Regions from separate parts of the Micromonospora sp. NBRC 101691 genome, predicted to be linked through region 1. Evidence: predicted binding sites of a transcription regulator. Region 1 holds the regulator's gene; the other holds the start of a gene.
The links. The regulator HspR, encoded in region 1, represses chaperone genes until heat shock. The targets are predictions, from matches to a motif close to TTGAGTNNNNNNNACTCAA.

Region 1 (14,210 bases):
ATCGACCCTACGCCGCCGGAACCCCGGCGGGAGGAAGGCCGGGATCACTTCTTTCCGGCCGCCACCCGCAGCGCGTCCCGGGCTTCGGTGTACGAGGTGAGGACCGCGCGGACCGGGGTCAGCACGTGCTCCTCGCCGACCCCGGCCACGGCGGCGGTGAGTCGTCGCTCCGCGCGGAGCCGGGTGCGCCGGGCCGCCCAGCGGACGACCGGCCGGGTCACCGCCGCGACCAGTAGTCCGGCGAGCAGCCCACCGAGCAGCAGCAGCGTCGGCAGCGGCACCTCGCCGACCATCGGCTCGTCCGGATCGGGCAGGCCGAGGGCGTTCAACGCGTACCCGAGCACCAGCCAGGCCAGCCCGGCGACGGCGGTGAGTGTCACCAACCACTGGAGCGCGCCGACCAGTCGCCACCACAGGGGCCGCTCGGGCACGTCGAGGTCGGTGCCGGCGACCGCCCGGTCCAGCGCGTCCGGCACGTCGCCGAGGCGGGACCGGGCCGCGCCGGTGACCGCCGCCGGCCACGGCCCCGGCAGGTCGCCGCCGGCCCGCTCGGCCACCGTCCGGACGGCCAGCCCCAACGCCGAGCGTTGGGCGGCGGTCGGGTCGGGTACGGAGGTCGCGGCGACCGGCTTCGCGGGCTCGTCGGCCGACCCGTCGGCCGAGCCCGAGCCGGGCAGGTGCAACCGCCGCAGCGGGTCCGGCCGCAGGCGACGCCAGCCACGGACCAGCGGCCAGCCGGTGGCACCCGTCGCCCGGTGCCGGTACGCCTGTTCGACCGCCGTGGTCACCGCCGGCACCCCGGCCGCTCCGGCCAGCGCGCCGGTCAGGGCACGGGTGCCGGCGGCGTCCGGCCCGGTGCCGGCGGGTTCCGGGCCGACCAGGTCGGCGAAGCGCTCCACGACGGTGTCGATGTCGCCGGCCAGCCGTCGCAGGGACGCCTGCCGCTCGGCGACCGTCGACTCCAGGCTGGCCCGCAGTTCGGTGGTGCCGGAGGGGTCGACGGCGGTGGTGGCGAGCAGCGGCACCCCGGTCAGGCCGTCGGCGTCGAGCAGCCGGCGCAGGTCGTCGAGGACCCGGGGCACCTCGGCCGGGGGCAGCCGGTCGGCCTGGTTGAGCACGACCAGGGTGACGTCCCGGTGCCGGTGGAACTCGCGCAGGTAGGCGGTGTGCACCAGCCGGTCGGCGTACTTCTGCGGGTCGACCACCCAGATGACCAGGTCGACCAGGCCGAGCAGCCGGTCGACCTCCAGCCGGTGGGCGTGCTGCACCGAGTCGAAGTCGGGCAGGTCGAGCAGGACCAGCCCGTGCAGGGCGGACTCGTCGTCGCCGTCCAGGGCGCTCTCCCGGATGAACCGGTGCCGGGGCAGCACGCCGATCCAGTCGAGCAGCCGGGTCGCGCCGTCGAGCGGTCCCCACACGCAGGCGTGCGCCACACCGGTGGTGGGTCGGCGTACCCCGACCGGGGAGAGGTCCAGCCGGGCGAGCGCGTTGAACAGGCTGGACTTGCCGCTGCCGGTCGCCCCGGCCAGGGCGACCACGGTGTGGTCGCGGGAGAGGGCGAGTCGGGTGCCGGCCCGTTCGACCAGGGTGTGCGCCGGGACGAGCCGTTCGTCGGGCAGGTGGCCGTCGACGGCGGTGAGGAACCGGCGGACCGCGTCGAGGCGGGTGATCAGGTCGTCCGGGTCGACCCGGGTTCCGCCCCGGAGCGCCTCCCGCATCCGGCCGACGAATCCGGTCACCGGGTCACGTCCAGGTCGGCGCGCTCCCGGGCCTCGGCCACCCGCTCGGCGGCGGCCCGCAGGTCGGCGGCGGTGTCCGCCTCCGGCCGGGCGCTCGCGGTACGGGCCAGGAACCGGGCGGCCTCCTCGTCGAGCAGCGTGTCGATCCGTTCCAGCAGGTCGCCCCGGGCCTGGCGGGCGAGGTTGCGGACCGCCTGGTCGCCGAAGATCGCCTGGAGGACGGCCTGCGCGGCGACCGTGGTGCCCGCTCCGGTGGCCACCTCCAGACCGGTCGGCACGAAGGCGGTCGAGGCGAACACCGCGATCATCACGGCGAGGCCGGTGGCGTTGACCGCGTACGCCGCCGTGCGGGCGACGAAGCGTTTGTCGCCGCCCTCGGTGCGGACCAGGTCCAGCACGCCCCGCTGCCAGTCGCGGACCAGCCGCTCGGCGCGTTCCGGCAGGTCGGCGGAGGGATGCGCCAGGTCCGGTTCGAGCAGCGCCGCGCCGGCCGGGTGGGCCCGCCACCCGGTGTACGCGTTCTCGGCCGCCTCGGCGGCCACCCCGCGCAGCAGGGTGACCAGCTGGGACTCGATGGCGTCGCGCAGCTCGTTGGCGGGGGCCGGTCGCCCGGTGACGGCGGCGACGACGCGGTCGCGGAGCCGACCGATCCGCGCCTCCAGGGTGCGGAAGAACTCGCCGGTGCCGACGAACTCCTGCCAGCGGGCCAGCACCTCGCCCCGGAGCAGCCGACCGTCGGAGAGGCCCTGCTCGACGGTGCGCTGGGCACCGCGGTACGCGCCGCGTACCCGGTCGTCGAGCGCGTCGGCGGCGGTGGTCTGCTCGTCGGCGGCCTCGGCGAGGGTTTCGGTGATCGGGCCGAGCGCGGCGAGCGCGCCGTCGAGGGTCTGTCGGACCACGGCGGCGCGGGCCTCGGCGTCGGCGGCGAGTCGGGCGAACCACTCACCCAGTGGCGCCGTCACCCGTTCCGGCAGCAGCCCCTGCCCGTCGACCTGGGTCTCCGGCAGGACGAAGAGGGGTGCCGCGCCCAGGTCGTGGGTGGCGAGCATCTCGGCGAGGTGGGCGGAGACCTCCTCGGTGGCCTCCGGCGGAACCCGGTCCAGGACGAGGGCGATGGCCGCTCCCCGGGCCCGCGCGTTGTGCAGCAGTTCCCAGGGGACCGCGTCGGCGTACCGGGCGGCGGTGGTGACGAAGAGCCAGAGGTCGGCGGCGGCGAGGAGTTGCCCGGCCAGCGCCCGGTTGGCGTCGACCACCGAGTCGATGTCCGGCGCGTCGAGGAAGGCCAGCCCGGGTGGGAGCGCGGGCGCGGTGACCAGTTGCAGGGTGCGCGGGTCCTCGCTGGGCTCGCTGGTCCGGGTCAGCCCGGGCAGCAGTTCGCCCTGCCGGAACCAGCCCGAGTCGGCCGGGTTGCAGACCAGCACCGGTGACCGGGTGGTGGGCCGGAGCACCCCGGCGGCGCTTACCCGGGCCTGGACCAGGCTGTTGACCAGGGTCGACTTGCCCGCGCCGGTGGAGCCGCCGACCACCACCAGCAGCGGGGCGTCGAGTCGGGCGAGCCGGGGCAGGAGGTAGTCGTCGAGCTGGTCGGTGAGGGCGGCGGCGTTGCGCCGGGCCGGTTCGGCGGAGGGCAGGTCGAGCGGGAAGCGGGCGGCCGTGGCCGCGGCGCGTAGGCCGGCGAGGGCGGTGGACAGGTCGTCCCCGGGTGTCCCGGTCGGGTCCTCTGCGGCGGTGGCTGCTCCGCTGTGGGTGGCGGCGACGGCGGGCGCGCCGGAGTGGGTGGCGGATTCCCCGTGCGTCGTCACCGCTAAAGCGTGCCCGACCGGTGCAAGGGAAGACAACAGCGGGGTCCGGTGTTAAGGGTTGCGTCGGGTCGGCTCAACCCCGACTTGACGATCGCGGCAGGCGTGGCACTATTGAGTCAAGTCCACTCAACTTGCGGTGGGTGTTCTTCGGGCGGTGCCCGTCACCTGCTCAACGTAACGAAGCGAGGAAGCGAAGATGGCACGTGCGGTCGGTATCGACCTCGGCACGACGAACTCCTGCGTCAGCGTTCTCGAGGGCGGTGAGCCCACCGTCATCGCCAACGCTGAGGGCTCGCGTACGACCCCGTCGATCGTCGCGTTCGCCCGTAACGGCGAGGTGCTCGTCGGTGAGGTCGCCAAGCGTCAGGCGGTGACCAACCCGGACCGGACCATCCGGTCGGTCAAGCGGGAGATCGGCACCAACTGGACCGTCGACATCGACGGCAAGAAGTACACCCCGCAGGAGATCTCGGCCCGGACGCTGATGAAGCTCAAGCGGGACGCCGAGGCGTACCTGGGCGAGCAGATCACCGACGCGGTGATCACCGTCCCGGCGTACTTCAACGACGGCCAGCGTCAGGCCACCAAGGAGGCCGGCGAGATCGCCGGCTTCAACGTGCTGCGGATCGTGAACGAGCCGACCGCCGCCGCCCTGGCGTACGGGCTGGACAAGGGCTCCAAGGAGCAGACCGTCCTGGTCTTCGACCTCGGTGGTGGCACCTTCGACGTCTCCCTGCTGGAGCTGGCCGAGGGCGTCGTCGAGGTCAAGTCCACCAGCGGTGACAACCAGCTCGGTGGCGACGACTGGGACCAGCGGATCATCGACCACCTGGTGAAGACCTTCCGGGGCGAGCACGGCATCGACCTCTCCCAGGACAAGATGGCCCTCCAGCGGCTCCGCGAGGCCGCCGAGAAGGCCAAGATCGAGCTGTCCGCCGCCACCAACACCAACATCAACCTGCCGTACATCACCGCCGGTTCGGCCGGCCCGCTGCACCTGGACGTGACGCTCAGCCGCGCCGAGTTCCAGCGGATGACGCAGGACCTGCTGGACCGCTGCAAGGGTCCGTTCGAGCAGGCCGTCAAGGACGCCGGGATCAAGGTCGCCGACGTCGACCACGTCATCCTGGTCGGTGGCTCGACCCGGATGCCGGCCGTGACCGACCTGGTCAAGCAGCTCACCGGCCGCGACCCCAACAAGGGCGTCAACCCGGACGAGGTCGTCGCGGTCGGCGCGGCGCTCCAGGCCGGCGTGCTCAAGGGCGAGGTCAAGGACGTCCTGCTGCTCGACGTGACCCCGCTGAGCCTGGGCATCGAGACCAAGGGCGGCATCTTCACCAAGCTGATCGAGCGGAACACCACCATCCCGACCAAGCGGTCCGAGGTGTTCACCACCGCCGACGACAACCAGCCGTCCGTGCTGATCCAGGTCTTCCAGGGCGAGCGGGAGATCGCCGCCTACAACAAGAAGCTCGGCACCTTCGAGCTGACCGGCCTCCCGCCCGCGCCGCGTGGCGTGCCGCAGATCGAGGTCACCTTCGACATCGACGCCAACGGCATCGTCAACGTGCACGCCAAGGACCTGGGCACCGGCAAGGAACAGAAGATGACGATCACCGGCGGCTCCTCGCTGCCGAAGGACGACATCGAGCGGATGCGCCGGGACGCCGAGGACCACGCGGAGGAGGACAAGCGCCGCCGCGAGGACGCCGAGACCCGCAACGTGGCCGAGGCGCTCCAGTGGCAGACCGAGAAGTTCCTCGCCGAGAGCGGCGACAAGCTGCCGGGCGAGAACCGCGACCAGATCAACGAGGCGCTCGGCGAGCTGCGCGGTGCGCTCGGTGGCCAGGACATCGAGAAGATCAAGTCGGCCCACGAGCGGCTCGCGCAGGTCTCCCAGCAGGCCGGCTCGCTGCTCTACGCCCAGCAGCAGGGTGAGCAGGGCGAGCAGCCGGGCGCGGCCGGGGCCGCCGGTGGCGCGCCGGGCGGCGCCAAGGGCGGTGCCGACGACGTGGTCGACGCCGAGATCGTCGACGAGGACGGGAAGAAGTGACGTCCCACCCCGTCACGAACCCACGGCAGAGGGATTGAGGTAGCCGCATGACGGACAAGCCACGCGCCACCGACCCGGAGGAGACCCCCGGTTCGGTGCCGGGTGACTCCGCGACGCCGGCCGGCGGGGACGAAGCCGAATCCGCGGCGGGACTGGTCGAGGAGGCCGAGGTGGTGGTCGACGAGGTCTCCTCGACCGTCGACGAGACGGCCTCGGACGGCGCGCCGGTGGTCGACGCCCCGGCACGGCCGGCCGACGGAGCCCCGGCCGCCCCGCTCGGGGCCGAGCTGGAGGCGCTCCGGGCGGAGCTGGAGGAACGCACCCGGGACCTGCAACGGGTCTCGGCCGAGTACGCCAACTACCGCAAGCGGGTCGATCGGGACCGGGCTCTGGTCGGCGAACAGGCGACCGGCGCGGTGCTCACCGCGCTGCTGCCGATCCTCGACGACCTCGACCGGGCCCGTGAGCACGGCGACCTGGTGGGCCCGTTCGGCACGGTGGCCGAGCAGCTCACCACGGCACTGGGCAAGTTCGGCCTCACCGTCTTCGGTGAGCAGGGCGACCCCTTCGACCCGACCCGGCACGAGGCGGTCGCGCACCAGACCTCGGCCGAGGTCAGCGAGCCGACCTGCGTCCAGGTGATGCGCCGGGGCTACCAGCTCGGCGAGCGCCTGCTGCGGCCCGCGATGGTCGCGGTCGCCGATCCGGAGTAGTACGAGACCGTGACCGGGTCCTCCCGTCCACCGGCACCGGGTGGACGGGAGGCCCGGTGCACGTCGGGTGGAAGGGGGTGGACCGGTGAGTTCCAAGGACTGGCTGGAGAAGGACTTCTACGCCGTGCTCGGCGTGGACAAGTCCGCCTCCTCGGACGACATCAAGAAGGCGTACCGGAAACTGGCCCGGGAGTCCCACCCGGACCACAACCCGGACGACCCGCAGGCCGAGGAGCGGTTCAAGGCCGCCTCCGAGGCGTACAACGTGCTCTCCGACGACAAGCGGCGTCGGGAGTACGACGAGATGCGTACGCTCTTCGGCTCGGGCGCGTTCCGGCGCAACGCCCGGGGCGCGGGCGGTGGCGTACCGTTCGACGTCTCCGACCTGTTCGGCGGCGGCGGCGCGGGTGGCGGTGACCGCCGGTTCGGTGGGTTCAACCCCTCCGACCTGTTCGGGTCGATGTTCTCCGGCGGAGGTGGGGGCGGCCCGGCCCGGCCGCGTGGTCCGGCCCGGGGCCGGGACGTCGAGGCCGAGGTCGCGTTGGACTTCCCCGACGCGGTACGCGGCGTGACCCTCCCGTTGACGCTGCGCGCGCCGGGGGTCTGCGACACCTGCCACGGGGACGGGGCCAAGCCCGGCACCCGACCGGTGACCTGTGCCCAGTGCCACGGCTCCGGGATGGTGAACCGCAACCAGGGGTCGTTCAGCTTCGCCGAGCCCTGCCGCAACTGCCAGGGTGTCGGCACGATCGTCGAGGAGAAGTGCCCCGAGTGCCGGGGCACCGGCGGGGTCACCAAGACCCGCACCCTCAACGTCCGGTTCCCCGCCGGGGTGGCCGACGGGCAGAAGATCCGGCTGGCCGGCCGGGGCGAGCCGGGCGAGCGCGGCGGCCCGGCGGGCGACCTCTTCGTGCACGTGAAGGTTCGTCCCGACGACCTGTTCGGGCGGAGCGGGGACGATCTGACCCTGACCGTGCCGATCACCTTCGCGGAGGCGACGCTCGGCACCGACCTGCGGGTGCCCACGCTGGACGGGGCGGTGACCCTGCGGGTGCCGCCGGGCACGCCCGGCGGCCGGGTCCTGCGGGCCCGGGGCAAGGGCGTGGTCCGCCGTGACGGACAGGCCGGTGACCTGCTGGTCACCCTGGACGTGGTGGTCCCGGCCCGCCTCTCCGACGAGGCGCGCGCCGCGTTGGAGGAGTTCGCCGCGCACACCCCGGCGGCGGCCCGGGAACATCTCGACGCGCGGGTGCGTCGCATCAGTTAGCAACACGTTGCTTCAGGCAACGCGTCGGTTCGGTGGGCAGCGCGTCGGTTCGGTCGGCACGGTGGAGCACACGCGGAGGTGAGCGGGATGGCGGACGGGTTCGTCGGCTCGGGTGACCCTGCCTACGACGCCAAGGTACTCATGATCTCGGTCGCGGCACGGATGGCGGGCATGCACCCGCAGACGCTGCGGCAGTACGACCGGCTCGGGTTGGTGCAGGCGGGGCGGGCGGCCGGTGGTGGTCGCCGCTACAGCGTCCGGGACGTGGTGCTGCTGCGTGAGGTGCAGCGGCTCAGCCAGGACGACGGGGTCAACCTGGCCGGCATCAAGCGGATCATCGGCCTGGAGCAGCTCCTGGAGCAGGCCCAGGCCCGGCTCGCCGAGATGGAGACGGAGCTGAACGCCGCGTACCGGCGGATCGCCGAGCTGGAGGCGATGGCCCGCTTCCCCGGCCGGGAGATCGTCCCCACCACCCGCACCTCCACCGCACTGGTGGTGTGGCGGCCCCGCCGCCCCAACGACCGCTGACTCCCGCCTCTGCTGCGGTGGTGGTGGTAGCAGGGGTCCCCTGTTACCGCTTTTTGATGAGCAGGGGTCCCCTGCTACCACCCTCACCACCGCTGACCACCCTGCACCGTCCTCCTGGTGCAGGGTGGTGCCCTGTTCCGGGAACCGCCGGCCCGGCCGGCTCCGCCCGACTAGCCTCGGAACCAGGTCGAGTCCGCACCAGCCGGGCCCACCGTCGTGGCCGAGCGGAGCCAGGGGCGGGTGACGGCAAGGGGGAGGCGCATGACGGAGCCGGCGAAGAAGGTGGCACAGCAGGCCGAGGAGCGCCTGGACCGGGTCGCCGAGACGGTGCGGGAGAAGTTCGACGCCATCACCGGGAGTCGGTTCGCCGGCAAGCCCGGCCGGGCCGTCGAGCGTCGGAGCACCGCCGAGGGCGACCGGGCCGGGCCGGACCGGACGGCACCGCGACCGGGGCCGGGCGGGAAGGGCCGGAAGCACGGCGCAGGCACCTGAGGCACGGGCCGGGATCCACGGGGGGTCCCGGCCCGTTTCCCGTGCATCCCGGCCTGTGCCTCAGCAGCCCGGCCGGTTTGCCGGGCGGACGGGCCCTGGCGGGGAGTCGCGCCCCGGCTGTCGTTGCCGCCGGGGTGACGCCCGTTCCCCGCTCAGCCGAGCCGGCGGTTCTCCCGGACCAGGCCGCCCTCGCACCAGTCGTGGTAGTCGAAGAGGTCGGGCCGTTCCATGAGCACCCGGGCGTTGTAGGCCCAGGTGCGGACCAGGTGGTCGCCGGTCAGTTCGGCCTGCTCGACCAGCTTGCGCAGACGACGCTTCGGGTGGGCGCGGAACTGGGTGCGGATGCCGTCGGCGGCGTAGATGTAGAGGCAGTGCAGCGCGAACCGCCGGGCCGGGCAGGCGGGGTCCATGGCGAGCTCGAAGAGGGTCGGGACCAGGTGGTCACCGGCGACGAGCAGGTCCCAGTCCGGCGGCATCGATGCCAGCGGCACCGAGTCCGGCTGGTACGCCCACGTCCGCAGCTCCGCCGGAGACGGGTCGACGGGATTGGCGAAGCCGGGGAACGTCGACTCGGGCACGTACCGGCAGCCTTCCGCTCGTGCCCGCGGGGCGTACCGGGTGTCCGCGGGAACCTGGTGTGCTGGGGCGAAACGGTAGCGCGGCCCGGCGCGGCGGCGGAAGACCTCGGCGGGACGGATTCAGCGACCGTCGGCCGGGCCGGTTCCCCCTTCCGGGCGACCCGGCCGGCCGACGTCGCGTCAGTCCGGGGTCGGGACCGGTTCCACCGGTCGGGCCGCCGCCCGACGCCGCAGCCACTGCTTGAACCAGGCGAAATCCGGCAGGCGGGCGAGCATCGGGCCGGTCACCACGGTGATCAGCACGTACGCGGTGGCGAGCGCGGCCAGCCCGGCGGGGACCTCGCCGCTGGCCACCGCCAGTCCGGCGATGACGATGGAGAACTCGCCCCGGGGCACCAGGGCGAGCCCGGCTCGCCATCGCCCGGGTTCGGCGATGCCGGCCCGGCGGGCGGCCAGGTATCCGGTGATCGTCTTCGTGCCCATGGTCACCAGGGCCAGGGCGAGCGCCGGCAGCAGCACGGGCGGGATGTCCCGGGGGTCGGTGACCAGGCCGAAGAAGACGAAGAAGACTGCGGCGAAGAGGTCCCGCAGCGGGGTGAGCAACTCGGTCGCGTGGTGTGCCACCGGACCGGAGAGCGCGATGCCGACCAGGAACGCGCCGACTGCGGCCGACACCTGGAGCTTCGCCGCGATGCCGGCGACCAGCAGGGTCATCCCGAGCACCCCGAGCAGCAGCGCCTCCGGGTCCTTCGCGGACATCGCGGTGGAGATGAGGTCGCCGTACCGGATCGCCACGACCAGCACCAGCAGCACCGTCCCGACCGCGATGGCCAGGGCGATCCCGCCGCCGAGCAGCCCGACGCCGGCCAGCAGCGCGGTGACCAACGGCAGGTAGAGCGCCATGGCCAGGTCCTCGATCACCAGCACCGAGAGGACCACCGGTGTCTCCCGGTTACCGACCCGACCCAGGTCGGCGAGGACCTTGGCGATCACCCCGGACGAGGAGACCCAGGTGATGCCGGCGAGCACCACGGCGGCGATCCAGTCCCAGCCGAGCAGCAGCGCGAACGCCGCGCCGGGCAGAGCGTTGAGGACGGCGTCGATCAGGCCTGCCGGGGCCGCCGAGCGCAGGTTGCCGACCAGCTCGTTCGCCGAGTACTCCAGGCCGAGCATGACCAGCAGGAGGATGACGCCGATCTCCGCGCCGACGGCGAAGAACTCCTCGCTGGCGTGCATCTCCAGGATGCCGCCGTGCCCGACGGCGAGCCCGGCGAGGAGGTAGAGCGGGATGGGGGAGAGACCGATCCGGCGGCTGAGCCGGCCGAGGAGACCGAGGAGGAAGAGCAGCGCCCCGACCTCGATGAGCAGCGTCGTGAAGTCGTGCATCCGCGCCTCAGCCGTCCGGGTCGCTGTCGGCGAGGATGGCTGTGACCCCGTCGAGCCCCTTGCGGTTGCCGACCACGACCACCACGTCACCGGCCTCGAAGCGGAAGGTGGGGCCGGGCGAGACGATCACCTCGCCGCCGCGCAGCACCGCCACGATGGAGGCGCTGGTGCGGGTCCGGGCCTTGGTGTCGCCGAGCCGGCGGTTGACGTACTTCGAGCCGGCCGGGATGGCGATCTGCTCGGTGAGCAGCCCGGCGGCCTGCTCCCGCAGCCCGGTGAGCTGACCGAGCATCAGCGACGCGCCGAGGATGTCGGCCAGCGCCTCCGCCTCGTCGTCGGTCAGGGGTATGTCGTGCTGGCAGGAATCGGGATCATCAGGGTCGTAGAGGACAAGATCACGTCGGCCGTTGCGGTGGGACACCACGCCGAGCCGGCGTCCGGACTCCGTCAACAGGTCGTGACGTACACCGATTCCCGGTAGGGCAGTCTGTTCGACACGTACTCGCACGGCGGTCACGGTACGGTACCGGCGCGAAGGAGGGCCATGACCGAGCGGCGTTGTCGGTGGCTGGTCACACTGCTGCTCGTACCAGCTCTGGCGGGCTGCGCGATCGGGGACGTCCGGCGCCGACCGCCGGCTCCTCCGACCCCACCGGTTCCGTCGACACCGGCGACGACGCTGCCGCCGGCCTCCTTCGACGAGGTACGCCAGGTGCGGGTCGCCGTGCCCGAACGGTACGACCGGCCGTACGTCGAGTTCAGCGACGCGCGGAACGGTTACGCCCTCTTCGCCACGTGCGACGGGACGCCGCCGGGTCCCGCCTGTCCGGCCCTGCTCTACGGCACCGCCGACGGTGGTCGGTCCTGGCGGGAGCTGCGGCATCCCCGCCCGATCGCCGACAACCAGCAGCTCTACACGGCCTCCAATCTGCTCGTGCTGCTCAGCGAACCGCACGGCTGGTACACCTCGACCGACGGCGGCGCCACGTTCACGTACTCCCGGTCCGTCCCTCCGGTCTGGGTCGGGGCGCAGGGGCGGTTCCAGGTCGTCGAGGCCACCGGGAAGCTCGCCGAGTGGGACGGCCGCCGGTTGCGTCCGCTGGACACCCAGCCGGACGTACCCGGGATCAACACGGTCGCCTCGCGGGACGACCGGATCGTCGTGGCCGGGGTGCACGACGGCCGGCCGTCCGCCGCGATGTCGCCCGACGGCGGCCGGCGCTGGCTGCGGCTGGCGGTGTCCCCGCCGGACGGCGAGGTGTCCGTGCTCCGCGCGGTGATCGACGCGACGGACACGGCGTGGCTGGTCGGGGAGCGCCCGGACCGGACGTCCTTCCCGGCGCTGTGGCGGCAGGGCGGCCCGGGTTGGGAACTGGTGGACCCCGAGGACCGCCCGGAGCGGATCCGGTCGATGGTTCCGGTCGGTGGCGGCATGGTGGTGGTGACCGGGCCGGGCGGGGCCGGGATGGTGACCAACGACCGGTACCACCGGATGGCCTGGCCGCTCACCCCGGAGCACCACCTCACGGTGCTCGCCGACGGCACGCTCTGCGCCCGTGGGCCGGGCGACGTCGTCCTGGCCGGCGGCGGCTTCTCCGTCGGGCAGCACTGGGTGCGGGTGGTTCTCGACCACCGCTGACACCGCCGTGTGACTCGGCTCACACCGCTGAAGTTGAGTGGAATAGGCTCAACTCTGGTTGTGTCTCTCTCAGTGGACACGCCGATTCCGGGGGAGCCCATGAACACGGAACGCCTCACCACCAAGAGCCGCGAGGTCATCACCGGTGCCGTCGCCGTCGCCAACCAGCGCGGGCACGCCACCGTGGAACCCTGGCACCTGCTGCTGGCCCTGCTCGACACCGCTGGGTCCACCGCTGCCGGCCTGCTGCGCGCCGCCGGCTCCGACCCGGTCGAGCTGCGCCGGGTCGCCGTACGCGCGACCGACACGCTGCCCGCCGCGCGTGGCTCCAGCATCGCCGAACCCACCCTGTCCCGGGAGTTCGTGAACGCCATCGGCGCGGCCGAGCAGATCGCCCGCCCGCTCGGTGACGAGTACACCTCCACCGAGCACCTCCTCGCCGGCCTGGCCCGGGTCGGGGGCGCGGTCGCCGGCGCGCTCCGGAGCGCCGGAGCCACCGAGGAGAACCTGGTCGCCGCCTTCCCGAGTATCCGGGGCGGGGACCGGCGGGTCACCACCGCCGACCCCGAGCAGAGCTACCAGGCCCTGGAGAAGTACGGCGTCGACCTGACCGCCAGCGCCCGCGACGGCAAGATCGATCCAGTCATCGGCCGGGACTCGGAGATCCGCCGGGTCATCCAGGTGCTGTCGCGGCGGACCAAGAACAACCCGGTGCTGATCGGCGAGCCGGGTGTCGGCAAGACCGCCATCGTCGAGGGGCTGGCCCAGCGGATCGTCGCCGGGGACGTGCCCGAGTCGCTGCGGGACAAGAAGCTCGTCTCGCTCGACCTCGGTGCGATGGTCGCCGGAGCCCAGTACCGCGGCCAGTTCGAGGAGCGGCTCAAGTCCGTCCTTGAGGAGATCAAGAACTCCAACGGCCAGGTCATCACGTTCCTCGACGAGTTGCACACCGTGGTCGGCGCGGGCAAGGGCGAGGGCTCGATGGACGCCGGCAACATGCTCAAGCCGATGCTGGCCCGGGGCGAGCTGCGCATGGTCGGCGCGACCACCCTGGACGAGTACCGCGAGCACATCGAGAAGGACCCGGCCCTGGAGCGCCGCTTCCAGCCGGTGGTGGTCGGCGAGCCGACCATCGAGGACACCATCGGCATCCTGCGCGGTCTGAAGGAGCGCTACGAGGTGCACCACGGCGTGCGGATCACCGACGCCGCCCTGGTCGCCGCCGCCGCCCTGTCGGACCGCTACATCACCGACCGCTTCCTGCCCGACAAGGCCATCGACCTGGTCGACGAGTCCGCGTCCCGGCTGCGCATGGAGATCGACTCCCGGCCGGTCGAGGTGGACGAGATCGAGCGGGCGGTCCGCCGGCTGGAGATCGAGGAGATGGCGCTGGCCAAGGAGCCGGACGCCGCCTCCGCCGAGCGCCTCGAACGGCTGCGCAAGGAGTTGGCCGACAAGCGCGAGCAGCTCACCGCGCTCTCCGACCGCTGGCAACTGGAGAAGAGCCACATCACCAAGCTCTCCACCGCCAAGGAGGAGCTGGAACGGCTCGGCGGCGAGGCCGAGCGGGCCGAGCGGGACGGCGAACTGGAACGTGCCGCCGAGCTGCGGTACGGCCGCATCCCCGCGCTCAAGGCCGACCTGGCGACGGCGGAGGAGGAACTGGCCCGGCTCCAGGCCGACGGCGCGATGCTCAAGGAGGAGGTCGGCGCGGACGACATCGCCGCCGTGGTCGCCTCCTGGACCGGCATCCCCGCCGGCCGCCTCCTCGAAGGCGAGACCGCCAAGCTGCTCCGGATGGAGGAGTCGCTGCGTGAGCGGGTGGTCGGCCAGCCCGAGGCGGTCGCCGCCGTCTCCGACGCGGTCCGGCGGGCCCGCGCCGGGGTCGCCGACCCGGACCGTCCGACCGGCAGCTTCCTCTTCCTCGGCCCGACCGGCGTCGGCAAGACCGAGCTGGCCAAGGCGCTCGCCGAGTTCCTCTTCGACGACGAGCGGGCCATGGTCCGCATCGAC
Region 2 (14,210 bases), on a different contig from region 1:
CCGGACGCGGCCTTCGGGCCGACGCCGAGCACGCCTGCCGCACGTCTCAGCACTCCCCCAGCTCGCCCCGGTACGCCCCGCGCAGCCGGGACACGGCCTCGGGGGCGACGCAGAGGTGCCACGCCTGTCCCTCGTCGACGACGTTGACCTCGCCGGCGTCCTGGCGGCCGAGCAGCACGTTGGCCAGCGCCTCGGCGGCACCGAACCGGCGGAACCAGTGCATCTCCACGTCGACGGCCCAGCCGAGGCAGTGCGAGCTGGGCAGCATGGCCGCGTAGCCGAGCCGGCGCAGCCGGTACTGGTGCTCCAGGCTGCGGGTGAGGCTGGTGACCCAGAGCGGGGGCGTGCCGGCCGGCGCGGCGAGGGCGAACTCGGCGGCGATCTGGTTGAGCAGCGCCACCGGTTCGGGGCGGGCATGGAGGACCCGCAGTCCGGCGGTCCGCGGCACCTGGTGCGGGACGATCCGCCGTTGCGCGACGCGGACGGCCCGGCCGAGGAGGGTGCCGGGTTGCCTCCGGTAGCGGAACCGCAGCAGCCCCCGGCGGCGCAGCCGGTCCAGGTCGACCAGGTTCGGGTCCCGCTGGATCTGGTCGTCCGTGAGGTAGGTGGACGCCGTCGCCCACCACATCACGTCGATCCGGGAGAGCAGGTAGATCCGGACCAGGGCGGTGAGGTCGGCGGCGGAGCTGCGGGCGTTGGGCCGGTAGCGGGCCATCTCCAGCAGCAGGGTCTCCCGGGCACCGATCACCCCCTGCGGAGTGGCCCGGAGGACGTCGGCCAGCGCCGGCTCGCCGAGCCGGTCGGTGAGCAGGGACTGCCGGGCGGCGGCGGAGTGCTCGTCGGCCAACGCCCGGACCTCCACCAGCAGTTCGGTCACGGCGGCGCGGTAGGCGTCCAGGTCGGGTCGGGTCGCCGTGCTCCGGGCCGCCCGGACCGGTCCCTCGGCCGTCGCGGACGAGCCGGGCCGCCCCGGACGTCGGCTGGGCACTCGCATGGCACGGTCCTCTCTCCCGGTGAACGGCAGGATGAGCCTCGACACGACGGTATCCACCACTACCGCCGCAAGTACGAGGATTGCTCTTATCTGGCATGAAAGCTCCCCATCCGGGGGAAGCCTGCCGCAGGTGCCACCCGAGGGCGGCGTCCACCGGCGCCGGCACGCGCCGCACCGCGTCCGAGCCGAACGCGCCCGAGCACCGCCGATCTGGTGTGGACCGGCGAGAGAGATCTTTACATCGTTGTATCCAACGTTGTAGAAAGGCACGACACCGCAGCGACGACGGTCGACACCACCGACGACCCAAGGCAGGTCTGATGGGACACCTCCGCCGCGGCGGCGCGTGCAGCGCCGTACTCGGACTCGTTCTCGCGGCCACCGCGTCCGCGCCGGCACTCGCCGGCCCGGACCGTCCGCCCCGCTACGACAATCCACTCTCCGCCTCCTTCGCCGACACCTTCGCCGACCCGGTCGTCGTCCGGGGACCCGACGGGCTCTGGTACGCCTACGGCACCACCGACCCCCTCCGGGAGGGCGAGAAGCAGTTCCACGGCATCCCCATGGCGCGCTCGTCCGACCTGGTCCGGTGGACCTACGTCGGGGACGCGTTCACCCCCGGCCAGCGCCCCTCGTACGCCGCCGAGGGGGCCGGCTTCTGGGCCCCCGACGTGCGCTGGGTCGACGGCCGCTGGGTCATGTACGTGACCGTCACCGACACCACCGTCTCCCCCGACGGGGGCGACTTCGCCGTCGGCGCGGCGACCGCCCCCACCCCGACCGGCCCGTGGACCTTCGTCGACGAGCCGGTCGTCGCCCCCCGGCCCGGTGGTGGCGGCGGCTGGCTGTGGACCATCGACCCGAGCCAGTTCACCGACGTCGACGGGACCCCCTACCTCTACTACGGCAGCTACTACGGCGGCGTCTCGGTCACCGAACTCTCCCCCGACGGGCTGCGCGCGGTCGGCGAAGCGACGCTGGTGGCGATCGACAACAAGTTCGAGGGCAGCTACGTGCTGCGGCACGACGCCTGGTACTACCTCTTCGCCTCCACCGCCAACTGCTGCGCCGGGCCGGCCACCGGCTACTCCGTCCACGTCGGCCGGTCCAGGAGTCCGCGCGGGCCGTTCGTCGACCGCGACGGGCTCGCGTTGACCGCCTCCCGGGCCGGCGGCACGCCCGTGCTGACCCAGAACGGCAACCGCTGGATCGGCGTCGGCCACAACGGATTCCTCACCGACCTGTCCGGTCAGGACTGGATCGTCTACCACGGCATCGACCGGGCCGACCCGTACCTGGACGAGCCGTTCGGCATCAACGAGCGACCGATGCTGATCGACCGCCTCGACTGGGTCGACGGCTGGCCGGTGGTGAACGCGGGCGCGGGGCCGTCCGACGGCGAACGACCCGCCCCGGTCACCACCGGGCGGGTCGACGAACGCTTCCACGACGCCGCCCTCGCCGGCTGGCGGCGCGACGGCGACTGGCGGGTCACCGACGGGCGGCTGCGCGGCACCGGCACGCTGACCAGCCGTACGACCACCGGCGGGGACGTCCGCGCCGAGGTGGACCTGCGTCCGTACGCGGCCCGCGCCGCCGGCGTCGACCTCGGTGACCGGCTCGACGTCCGCGTCGACACCGCCGCCGGGCGGCTGGTGGTCCGCGACGGCCGGCGCACGGTGAGCACGCCGCTGCCCGCGGCCTTCGACCCCGGTCACCGGCACCACCTGGCCGTCGAGGTACGCGGCGACCGCCTGGTCGCCGAGCTGAGCCCGGTCCGACTGGGCGACCAGCTCGCGGTGGTGACCCTGCGCCTGGACCGCCCGCCGGCCGGCCGCCTCGGCCTGGTCGCCGAGGGCGGCGTGGCCGAGTTCGACAACGCCAGCGTGGCCCGCCTGCACCAGCCGGTACGGCGGACGGTGCCGGAGCCCCGGGCCGGCGGGCTGCTGCCCCGCTTCTCCGACGAGTTCGACGACGGCCTCGACGCGGACTGGCAGTGGGTCCGGCCGGACCCGGCGGTCACCGTCACCGACGGCGCGCTGCGCTGGCCGGTGCGGTCGACGGACCTCACCGGCACCGGCAACACCGCCGGAGTGCTGTTGCGCGACGCGCCGACCGGCGACTACGTCGTCGAGACGAAGGTGACCCTCGAACTGGGCGAGGAGACGGTCCGCAACTACCAGCAGGCCGGCCTGGTGGCGTACGTCGACGACGACCGGTTCGCCCGGCTGAGTCAGGTGGCGATCTGGAACACCCGGCAGGTCGAGTACGGCTACGAGCTGCCCTTCGCCGGCCAGCCGGTGTACGGCGGGAACATCGTCGGCACCCCGGCCACCACCACCTGGCTGCGGCTGGCGCACCGGGTCGACCCGGCCACCGGCGAGCACGAGTTCCGGGCCGGGTCCAGCCGGGACGGGAGTACCTGGACCTGGGGTGGCGTCTGGACCTTCCCGGCCGACACCACCCCCCGGATCGGCCTGGTCGCGCACGGCGGATCCGAGCCGGCGGTCACCGCGCAGTTCGACTACCTGCGTTTCCACCGGTAGTCACCGCGACGGACGGTCCACGGGGTGCGGCGTCGGACCGTCCAGCCGGGCCCCCCCGCCCAGCCAGGTGGGGGGCCCGGTCACGAACCGGGGCCGGTCACGAACCGGGGCCGGTCGGCGCGGCGGGCGGCCGGCCCACGCCGCGCGCCGGACGACGGGCACCGCCCAGCGGGGTGACCGTCCGGTCGGCGCCGTCGTAGCTGCGGGCGGCGACGAACGCGCCGGCGGGTCGGCCGACGGCGGCCACCGCGCGGGCCCGACGGCGGTCGGCGTCCCGGAAACGCAGCGCCAGGCTCAGGTGCGGAACCCAGCGGCCCGGCTCGTGCCAGGGCAGCCGCCCCTCGGCACCGGCGAGAGCGTCCCAGACGGCGGCGTGCAACGTGGTGAGCGCGGGTGACGGCTGGAGCAGCCAGACCAGCGGGGCGCTGCCGTCCAGGACGGTGATCCGGTCCAGCCGCACCGGCAGGGGCAGCGCGGCGTCGACCAGGTCGGCGAGACGCTCCTGGGCCCCGGGCGGGAACTCCTCGACCGAGGCCAGCGTCAGGTGCGGACGGTTGGTCGGATGGGTGTTCCGGGCCAGGCTGGGCAGGCCGGCCTCGGCGAGCCGGTGCCACGCGTCCCGGACCGCGTTCTCCAACGGTGGGGAGCAGAGCAGCTCGACGGTCCGCACGCCGCCAGGCTAGCCGCCTCCTGCCGCTTCGCTGGCGCCGGAGGTGGTTGCAGGGACCCCTCCTCATCGTTTTCGCCCGGCAAGGTGCCCCGGCAACCACGCACCACCACCGCAACCACCACGACGACGTGACGGTGGCGGGCGGTGCAGTGCGGCGACGGGGCCGGTGCGGCGCAGCGGCTCTCACAGCCAGCCGTTGTCCCGGGCCGCGCGCACCGCCTCGGCACGGCTGGTCGCCCCGAGCTTCTGCACCGCCGAGGCGAGGTAGTTGCGCACCGTGCCGCTGGACAGGTGCGCGCGACGGGCGATCACCGCGACCGGCGCGCCGTACTCGGCCAACCGCAGCGTCTCCAGCTCCCGTGGCGTCAGTGGGCACGGTGGGATGCTCAACGCGTCGGCGGCCAGCGCCGGATCGACGTACCGGCCGCCGCCGCGCACCCGTCGGATCACGTCGGCCAGCGCGCCGGCCGGCGACCCCTTGGGCAGGAAACCACGCGCCCCGGCGGCGAGCGCGCGGGACAGGTGCGCGGGCCGCCCCCGACCGGTGAGGATCACCACCGCGCAGTCGGGCAGTACCCGGGCCAGTTCGGCGGTGACGCCGAACCCGTCCAGGCCGGGCATCTCCAGGTCGACCACGGCCACGTCGGGGCGGTGCGCCAGGGCGGCGGTCACCGCGGCGGGCCCGTCGGCGGCCTGCGCCACCACCGTCAGGTCCGGTTCCAGGTCCAGCAGGGCGCCGAGGGCCGCCCGGATCAGCTCCTCGTCGTCGGCGAGCAGGACGCGGATCATGCGGCTGCCGGCTCCCGGTCGCCCACCGCCCCGGCCGGCACGGTCGCCTCGACCGTGAAGACGTCGCCGTCACGCCGGACGGCGAGCACGCCGCCGACCGCCGCCAGCCGTTCGGTCAGGCCCTCCAGGCCGTGACTGCGGTCGCCCGGGCCGGCCGCCGGGGCCCCGTCGTTGGCGACGGTCATCCGGGCCGTCCCGTCCTCCAGGCTGATCTCGATCCGGCACCAGCCGGCCCGGCTGTGCCGCAGCACGTTGGTGCTCGCCTCCCGCAGCACCGCCGCGAACTGCGCGGCCGTCCCCGCCGGCAGTTCGCCGTCGGGAAGGAGCACGGTGGACCGTACGCCACAGGAGCGGAGCACCTGCCCGACGGCGGCGACCTGGTCGGCGAGGTCGACCCGCCGGTACCCGTGCACCGCGTCGCGGACCTCGTCCAGGGCGGTGGCGGCCAGTCGGCGCACCTCGTCGGCCTCCCGCCCGGCGCGCTCGGCGTCCACCGGGGCGAGCCGGGCGGCGAGTTCGGCCTTGAGGGCGATGACGGTCAACGCGTGCCCGAGCACGTCGTGCACGTCCCGTGCGAACCGCAGGCGCTCCTCGGTGGCGGCCAGCCGGGCCCGCGCCTCCTGCCCCTCCCGGGCCTGCACCAGCAGGTCCCAGAACCAGAACTGGAGACCGTTGACGGCGGCGATCCCCAGCCCGACGCCACCGGTGACGGTCACGTGCCGGACGACGGAACCACCGCCCAGTCCGGCCACCGTCACGGCGACGAGCAGCGCGCCGGCCGTGACGGGCAGCAGGGCCCGGACCGGGCCCAGCAGCGGTGCGGTGCCGACCACCGAGGCGCCCAGCCACGCCCAGCTCGGCCAGGAGCCGGCGGCCAACGGCGCGACCAGCGGCACGCTGAGCACCGCCGCGCCGACGAAGGCGAGGCGGCGACGGCGGCGCGTCCGGTCGTCCAGCCAGGGGGTGACGGCGGCGTGCACGGCCGCGCCCTGCGTGGCGGCGAAGAGGACGATGCCGACCGCTCCCCCGGCCAGCCGGAGGCCGTCGGTCTCGCGGAACAGCCCGACCGCGGGCAGGAGCAGACCGGCCCACAGCCCGCCGGCCAACGACAGCAGGGTGACCGTCCGGGCCCGGCGCAGCCGGTGGTCCGGGTCGGCGGAAGTGGTCGGCACGGCCCCGATGCTAGAGAACGACGCTCCGGCCGTCAGGCCCGCGACGCACGGGTACGCCGGGCGTTTCGCACGGCCGACCGGTGACACCGCGCGGATGGGTTCCGGGGGCGGGCACGCCGCAGGCTCGACGCATGACCGAAACGACGACCAGAACGACCCCGGTGCCCCGGACGACGACCGGGACGCCCGCCGTGGCCGCGCCGGTGGCGGGTCGACGCCGGCTGGTCCGCCCCGTACTGGAGATGCTCGCCGCCATGGTGGCGGGGATGCTCCTGCTCGACCCGTTCTGGGCGGTGGCCGCCGACCGCCTCGGCCGGACCGGCCTGCTCGACCGTCCCGACGTGGGCGTCGCGGTGATGGCCGTGGACATGGCGATCGGGATGACGGTGTGGATGCGGTACCGGCGGCACCCGTGGTCCGGGGTGGGTGAGATGGTCGCGGCGATGCTGTTGCCGCTGGCGCTGCTGGCCGTACCGTGGTGGGCCGGGCTGATCGGCGCGGACACCCTGATGCTCGGCGCGCACCTGCTGATGGTACCGGCGACGGTCGCGGTGGTGTGGCGTCGCCGGGACGAGCACCTCCACCCGGGCGGTCCGGCCCCGGCGGCGGGTCCGCTCGGCGGTCTGCTGCGTCGCCGCTGGCCGACCCTGCTGGCCCTGCTGATGACGGTCGACATGTGGTTCACGTCGAACGTGCCCTCGGCATGGTTGCTGCTGGTGCTGCCGACGGGCTACCTGGTGGTCGGCGCGTACCGGCGGCGGCTGGGCGACGGTCGGGCGCTCGCCGTGCAGGTGGCCGGGGCGCTCGTCTGGGGCGGGGTGGCGGTGGTGGCGGCGACCGCCGCCGAGCCGCTCGCCACCTGGCTGCTGGCGGCCGGCTGGCTCGCCCACTCGGCGTGGGATGTCGTGCACCACCGCCTGGATCGGGTGGTCCCACGCGGGTACGCCGAATGGTGCGCCGTCCTCGACGCCGCCGTGGGAGTCGCGATCCTGCTGACGCTCTGAGTCGTCCGTCCCGACTGTCGATCGGGGGTGCCCGGACCCGCCTGGTGGTCCGGACGGCAGCGGGACGACGTGGCCCGTCGACGGGGCCCGGCGGTGCGGACGGCGCCCGGTCGGGTGCCGTCCGCACCGGCGTACCGGACGGGCTTCGGAGCCCGCGCCGTCGATGTGGCCCGGTCGCCGCAACGTGACCACGGGGGTAATGGAAGGCTTGGCACATGAGTTCCGCACCTGTACGGCCCGAACCAGCGTCCGTCTCCACCGGTCCGGGCGACCCCGATCCGGCGAGCCCCTTCTCCGACCTCGGGCTGCGGCCCGAGTTGCTGGGCGCGTTGGCGTCCCTCGGCTACGAGGAGCCCACCCCGATCCAGCGGGAGGCGATCCCTCCCCTGCTGGCCGGTCGTGACCTGCTGGGTCAGGCGGCGACCGGCACCGGCAAGACCGCCGCCTTCGCGCTGCCCCTGCTGCACCGGCTGCCGGCCGAGCGGGAGTCGGGTGACCCGATGGCACTGGTGCTGACCCCGACCCGGGAGCTGGCCGTGCAGGTCTCCGAGGCGCTGCACCGGTACGGGCGGGAGCTGGGCGTGCGGGTGCTGCCGATCTACGGCGGGCAGCCCATCGGGCGGCAGCTGCGGGCGCTGGACGCCGGGGTGGACGTGGTGGTCGCCACGCCCGGCCGGGCGCTGGACCACATCGCCCGGGGCACGCTCCGGCTCGGGGGCCTCGCCACGGTGGTGCTCGACGAGGCCGACGAGATGCTCGACATGGGTTTCGCCGAGGACATCGAGGCGATCCTGGAGCACGCGCCCGCGCAGCGGCAGACGGTGCTCTTCTCAGCCACGATGCCGGCGCGCATCGACGGGATGGCCCGGCAGCACCTGACCGACCCGGTGCGCATCCTCATCGCCCGGGAGCCGGCCGTCGCCGGGGAGACGCCCCGGGTGCGGCAGCGCGCGTACATCGTGGCGCGGGCGCACAAGCCGGCCGCGCTGGGCCGGGTCCTGGACGTGGAGTCCCCCACCGCGGCGATCGTCTTCTGCCGCAGCCGGGAGGAGGTCGACCGGCTCACCGAGACGATGAACGGTCGGGGCTACCGGGCCGAGGCGCTGCACGGCGGGATGAGCCAGGAGCAGCGGGACCGGGTGATGGGACGACTGCGGGCCGGCACCGCCGACCTGCTGGTGGCCACCGACGTCGCCGCCCGGGGGCTGGACGTCGAACAGCTCACCCACGTGGTCAACTACGACGTCCCGTCGGCCCCTGAGTCGTACGTGCACCGGATCGGCCGGGTCGGCCGGGCGGGACGCGAGGGCGTGGCGATCACCCTCGCCGAACCCCGCGAGCACCGGATGCTCAAGACCATCGAACGGGTGACCGGCCAGCGGATCGTCATCGACAAGATCCCCACGGTGGCCGACCTGCGGACCCGACGGCTGGAGCTGACCCAGGCGGCGCTGCGGGAGAGCCTGCTGGAGGACGACCTGGAGCCGTTCCGGGTGATCGTCGAGTCGCTGTCCGACGAGTTCGACCTGATGGAGGTCGCGCTCGCCGCGGTGAAACTCGCGCACGAGGCCGCCGGGCCGGGCGCCGACGACGAGGAGGAGATCCCGCAGGCGCCGGTCCGTGCTCCCCGCGAGACCCGGCCCGGGTTCGAGAGCCGGGGCGAGCGCCGTCCGTCCCGGTCCCGCGCGGGCGGGACGACCCAGGTCTTCATCGGGCTGGGCCGGCGGGCCGGGGTCCGTCCCCAGGACCTGGTCGGGGCGATCACCGGGGAGACCCGGCTCAGCGGCCGGGACATCGGCTCGATCGAGATCGCCGACCGGTTCTCCCTGGTGGAGGTACCCCAGGCGGTGGCCGACGAGGTGATCGCCGGGCTGCGCGACAGCACCATCAAGGGCCGCAAGGCGACCGTACGCCGCGACCGCGACCAGCGCTGACCCTCCTCGCGTGTGAGCAGGGTGGTAGCAGGGGCCCCCTGTTACCGCTTTTTGCCGAGCAGGGGTCCCTTGCAGTGCCCGGGGCACTGCAAGGGACCCCTGCTACCAACCAACCCGGTCAGGCAGCGGCGAGCGCGGGACCGGTGCGGGTGTCGGCGTCGGCGTCGGCGGGACGCAGCGCCACGGCGAGCACGTCCGCCACGTCGGCGAGGGTGTGGATGGTGAGCGCCTCGCGGACCTCGGTCGGCAGGTCGTCGAGGTCCGGCGCGTTCCGGGCCGGGACGACCACCTCGGTCAGGCCGGCCCGGTGCGCGGCGAGCAGTTTCTGCTTCACCCCGCCGATGGGCAGCACCCGGCCGGAGAGGGTCACCTCACCGGTCATCCCGACCTCCGGGCGGACCGGTCGACCGCTGACCAGCGAGGCGAGCGCGGTGACCATGGTGATGCCGGCGCTCGGACCGTCCTTGGGCACCGCCCCGGCCGGTACGTGCAGGTGGATCCGCCGCCCGGCGAGGGCGTTCGGGTCCAGGCCGAGCTGGCGACCGTGTGAGCGCAGGTACGACAGCGCGATGTGCCCGGACTCCTTCATCACGTCGCCGAGCTGCCCGGTGAGGGTCAGCCCCGGCTCGCCGTCCATGCCGGTCGCCTCGACGAAGAGCACGTCGCCACCGGCGCCGGTGACGGCCAGGCCGGTCGCCACCCCCGGGACGGCGGTCCGCTCCGCCGACTCGGGCGTGAACCTCGGGCGGCCCAGGTAGCGGGCCAGGTCGTCGACGTCGACGTGGAGCGGTCCCGGCTCGGTCGCCAGCGTCACGGCGACCTTGCGCAGGATCCGCGCCAGGGCCCGGTCGAGCTGCCGTACGCCCGCCTCGCGGGTGTGCTCGGCAGCGATCCGGGCCAGCGCGGCGTCGGTGATCGTCACCTCCTCGGCGGTCAGCCCGGCCCGGTCCCGCTGCCGGGGCAGCAGGTGGTCCCGGGCGATGGCCACCTTCTCCTCCTCGGTGTAGCCGTCCAGGTTGACCAGCTCCATCCGGTCCAGCAGCGGGCCGGGGATGTTCTCCACCACGTTCGCGGTGGCGAGGAAGAGCACGTCGGACAGGTCGAGGTCGACTTCGAGGTAGTGGTCGCGGAAGGTGTGGTTCTGCGCCGGGTCGAGCACCTCCAGCAGGGCGGCGGCGGGGTCGCCGGCGTACCCGGCGGCGAGCTTGTCGACCTCGTCGAGAAGCACGACCGGGTTCATCGAGCCCGCCTCGCGCAGCGCCCGGACGATCCGGCCGGGCAGCGCGCCGACGTAGGTGCGCCGGTGGCCACGGATCTCGGCCTCGTCGCGGACGCCGCCCAGGGAGACCCGGACGAACTTCCGGCCGAGGGCGCGGGCCACCGACTCGCCGAGGCTGGTCTTGCCGACGCCGGGCGGGCCGGCGAGGGCGAGCACCGCGCCGGAACCGCGTCCGCCGACCACACCGAGGTTCCGCTCGGCGCGCCGGTTGCGCACCGCGAGGTACTCCAGGATGCGGTCCTTGACGTCGGCCAGGCCGGCGTGGTCGGCGTCGAGCACGGCGCGGGCCGCGGCCAGGTCGGTGTCGTCCTCGGTACGGGTGGTCCAGGGCATCTCCAGGACGGTGTCCAGCCAGGTACGGATCCAGCCGGCCTCCGGGGAGGCGTCACTGGCCCGCTCCAGCCGGCCGACCTCGCGCAGCGCCGCCTCGCGGACCTTCTCCGGCAGGTCGGCGGCCTCGACCCGGGCCCGGTAGTCGGCGGAGCCGTCCGGCTCGTCCTCGCCGAGTTCCTTGCGGATGGCGGCGAGCTGCTGGCGGAGCAGGAACTCCCGCTGGGACTTCTCCAGGCCCTCCCGGACGTCGTTGTTGATCCGCTCGCTGACCTCCTGCTCGGCGAGGTGGTCCCGGACCCAGTTCACGAGGAGTTCGAGCCGGGCCGTGACGTCCGGGGCGGCGAGCAGCTGGGTCTTCTGGCCGAGGGTCAGCCAGGAGACGTAGCCCGCGGAGTCGGCGAGCTCCGACAGGTCGGTCATCCGCTCGATCGCGTCGATTACCTGCCATGCGCCGCGTTGCTGGAGCACCGAGGTCATCAGCGCGCGGTACTCGCGGGCGAGTTCCCGGGCCCGGCCGGCGGGAGCGGGCTCGGGCAGTTCGGTGGCCTCGACCCAGAGGGCGGCGCCGGGTCCGGGGACGCCGGAGCCGATCCGGGCCCGGGTCAGGCCACGGACGACGGCGGCCGGTTCGCCGCTGGGCAGCCGGCCGACCTTCTCGATGGTGGCGACCGCGCCGACCGGGCCGTACTCGCCGTCGATACGGGGCACGGCGAGCAGCTTCTGGTCGCCGGTGGCACGGGCGGCGTCGACCGCGGCCTGGGTGGTCGGGTCGAGGGTCACCGGGATGACCATGCCGGGCAGCAGGACGGTGTCGGTCAGGGGCAGTACGGGAAGAGTTGCCATCGAACACCTGCCATCGCGTTGACTTGAGCGTGCCTGACTCAAGTCGGCGCACGGTCACCTTGTTCCGACGTGTGACCCACGCCACGGCCCGAGTGGGCGGGACGGGCGGTGCCCCGACGGACCGGACAAGCACCGTGGAGATCGGCGGTGAGCTGCACGTCCCGGAACGGACCGGGAAGCGGATGTCCGCTTCGCCGCTGCGTAAACTCCGGGTGGCCGACCGGACGGAGGCAGCCGCGCTCGCGGGCCGAGTGGGACTACTCGGCGCCGGAACGGTATTCGCCATCGCGGCGCGGGTTCCCCGACGCCCGCCCGGTGAGCTTCGGAGACGGTCGGCGGCGAGACCCGCCGACTGGCAATTTCCATGCCGGGGCGGGTTTTCACCCGCCTGGTGCGCACCATGGAATGCCGAAGGCCGCGCATTGTTGCGGATTTGCCGTGCGATACGTCAAACTCTTAGCCACACCCCGCCACGCGCAAGGAGTAATGGACGATGGCCAGGAAAGTAATCACAGTTCTCACGGACGACCTCGACGGCGGAAAGGCCGACCGGACGGTCGAGTTCGGGCTCGACGGCGTCATGTACACCATCGATGTGTCGGACGAAAACGCGGGGGTCCTGCGTAAGGCTCTGGACCCGTACATCGCCGCTGGCCGTCGCATCGGCCGGGGCGTCGTGGAGAGCAACCGGGGAGCCCGCCGTCCGGGGCGTCCGGCGACGTCCGGAATGGATCGTGAGCAGAACCGCGCGATCCGCGAATGGGCCACGAAGAACGGCTACGAGATTTCCGAGCGTGGCCGCATCCCCGTGTCGGTCGTCGAGGCGTACAAGAACCGCTGATCAACCGGCCGACATAACCATCCGGAGCCCGGACGTCACGCTGGGAAATCCCAGGCGTCGGCCGGGCCACCCTTTCCACCGGTCCCGCCAAGGGCTCCGCTGCCCGCTTTCCGCGCCGCACGGCCTCCGCCGGCCAGGGCCGATGGCACGCGGTCACCACCGTCCCGGTGCCGCGTCGACCGGTCCGGCCGGCCGGCGGCCGGCCCTCGCGGGTCGCGGTCGACACGGTCGCGCAGAACCGTGGCCGGGCTTCACGCCGAGCATCGGACGTCCGCCGGCCGGAGCACCGACCGGCCGGCCCGCGTGACCGCCGGAGGCAGCGGGACCGCCCGCGGGTCCCGTTTCCCACCGGGGGGGTGGGCGAGCGGTATTCGTGGACCCGGAACGCGTCGACTGCCGACGATGTCCTTTCACGTTCGCCCGCCCGACGGACCGGGGTCGCCGGGCGACGTCCACCGGTTCGGGCACGGCCCGGCCGGTGGGCCCCGCGCGGAGTCAGTCGAAGGTGAGATGGTCGAAGTCGAACCGGTGCGCCATCTCGCCACGACGGGACCGCAGCGCCTCGAAGTCCCGTCCGAGGTCACTGCGCGGCACCAGGTCCGGTTCGCCGGCGTCGATCCGACGCAGGTGCTCACCGATCGCGGTGACGGCCAGGTCCCCGGCCAGCCGCGCGGCGTCGACCCCGCAGGAGAAGCGGTGCTCCCAGAGCAGGACCCGCTCGACCAGACAGCGGCCGGGACGTACCTCGGCCCAGGCCCAGCCCTCGACGGAGCCGTTCGTCCAACGCACGTGCAGACCGCGCACGATGGGGTCGACGAGCTGCCGTGCGACGTACGCCTCGACCGCGGCGGCACGGGCGATCGCGCCCAGGTCGTTGACGTGGCCGCTGCGCCCGTCGGGCAGTCGGCCGACGATGTCCCGGAAACCCACCGGCTGCTCGGCCTCCGGGTCGCCCGGTTCCGGCATGCCGGCGGTGTAGCCACGGGCGTCCACCAGGTACTCCGCCACCCGACGCGCGTGCGGACCGGGCCGCAGGGTGGCGGACTGGATCCGGAGCACCGCCAGGCCGACCGCCGTGTAGACCGCGTCACGCATCCGGATCTCGCGCTGCGCCTCCGGCGCCGGGGTGGTGAACTCCACGGCGAACACCGGTCGTCCGGTACCGCCGTCACACACCACGACGTCGAGGGTGGCCCGACCGGCGGTGCTCCACTGGTGGCCGGTGATCCCCGGCGGACGGCCCGACACGAGCTCACCGAGGCGGCGGGCGGTGTGCACGACATGGCCACCACGCTCCAGGAGGGGGCCACGTCCGGCGGCGAGCGGACGCAGCCGGGAGCCGTCGTCGGGTCCGGTGCTCGTCATCTGTCCCACGTTCCATCCCTCGGTGCCGGGCCAGAGTGCCGGGCCAGAGTGTAGGACGGAGTCGGCGGTCACCCGCCGGGCGGCCCACCCCGGCCTCCCCGCGCCTCCGGCGGGACGTGCCGTGCCGGTGTCGCGCGCGGTTCCGGGCGGCACCGGGACCGCCACCACGTCGTGGGACCCCCGGATCGGGCATCATCGACATCGGCCGACCGGCCGGGACGGGGAGGTGCGGAGATGCGGGTGGTGTCCCTGGTGCCGTCGCTCACCGAGGCGGTGGCGGTCACCCTGCCCGGTGTGCTGGTCGGCGCGACCGACTGGTGCACCCACCCCGCCGGTCTGACCGTCACCCGGGTCGGCGGCAGCAAGTACCCGGACCTCGACCGGGTGCTCGCGCTCCGCCCGGACGTCGTGCTGCTCAACGTCGAGGAGAACCGCCGCGA

Region 2: lon (endopeptidase La) is a predicted target of HspR. The motif match lies at 11,588-11,606, and genes of this name have one in related genera.

What each region holds. Positions count from the first base shown of each region.
Region 1 is NZ_BSTB01000005.1:196,118-210,327, reverse strand. It holds gene QSK20_RS11560 (GTPase) at 45-1,718, opposite strand; gene QSK20_RS11555 (ABC transporter) at 1,736-3,541, opposite strand; gene dnaK (molecular chaperone DnaK) at 3,738-5,594, shown strand; gene grpE (nucleotide exchange factor GrpE) at 5,642-6,307, shown strand; gene dnaJ (molecular chaperone DnaJ) at 6,393-7,574, shown strand; gene QSK20_RS11535 (heat shock protein transcriptional repressor HspR) at 7,662-8,102, shown strand; gene QSK20_RS11530 (hypothetical protein) at 8,364-8,594, shown strand; gene QSK20_RS11525 (hypothetical protein) at 8,747-9,172, opposite strand; gene QSK20_RS11520 (cation:proton antiporter) at 9,353-10,558, opposite strand; gene QSK20_RS11515 (cation:proton antiporter regulatory subunit) at 10,566-11,066, opposite strand; gene QSK20_RS11510 (beta propeller repeat protein) at 11,103-12,197, shown strand; gene clpB (ATP-dependent chaperone ClpB) at 12,297-14,210, shown strand, end outside.
Region 2 is NZ_BSTB01000004.1:81,412-95,621, forward strand. It holds gene QSK20_RS09160 (DUF5715 family protein) at 47-994, opposite strand; gene QSK20_RS09165 (glycoside hydrolase family 43 protein) at 1,315-3,540, shown strand; gene QSK20_RS09170 (2'-5' RNA ligase family protein) at 3,638-4,210, opposite strand; gene QSK20_RS09175 (response regulator transcription factor) at 4,394-4,999, opposite strand; gene QSK20_RS09180 (sensor histidine kinase) at 4,996-6,171, opposite strand; gene QSK20_RS09185 (hypothetical protein) at 6,303-7,175, shown strand; gene QSK20_RS09190 (DEAD/DEAH box helicase) at 7,391-9,109, shown strand; gene lon (endopeptidase La) at 9,228-11,564, opposite strand; gene QSK20_RS09200 (histone-like nucleoid-structuring protein Lsr2) at 12,058-12,405, shown strand; gene QSK20_RS09205 (hypothetical protein) at 12,901-13,770, opposite strand; gene QSK20_RS09210 (helical backbone metal receptor) at 14,005-14,210, shown strand, end outside.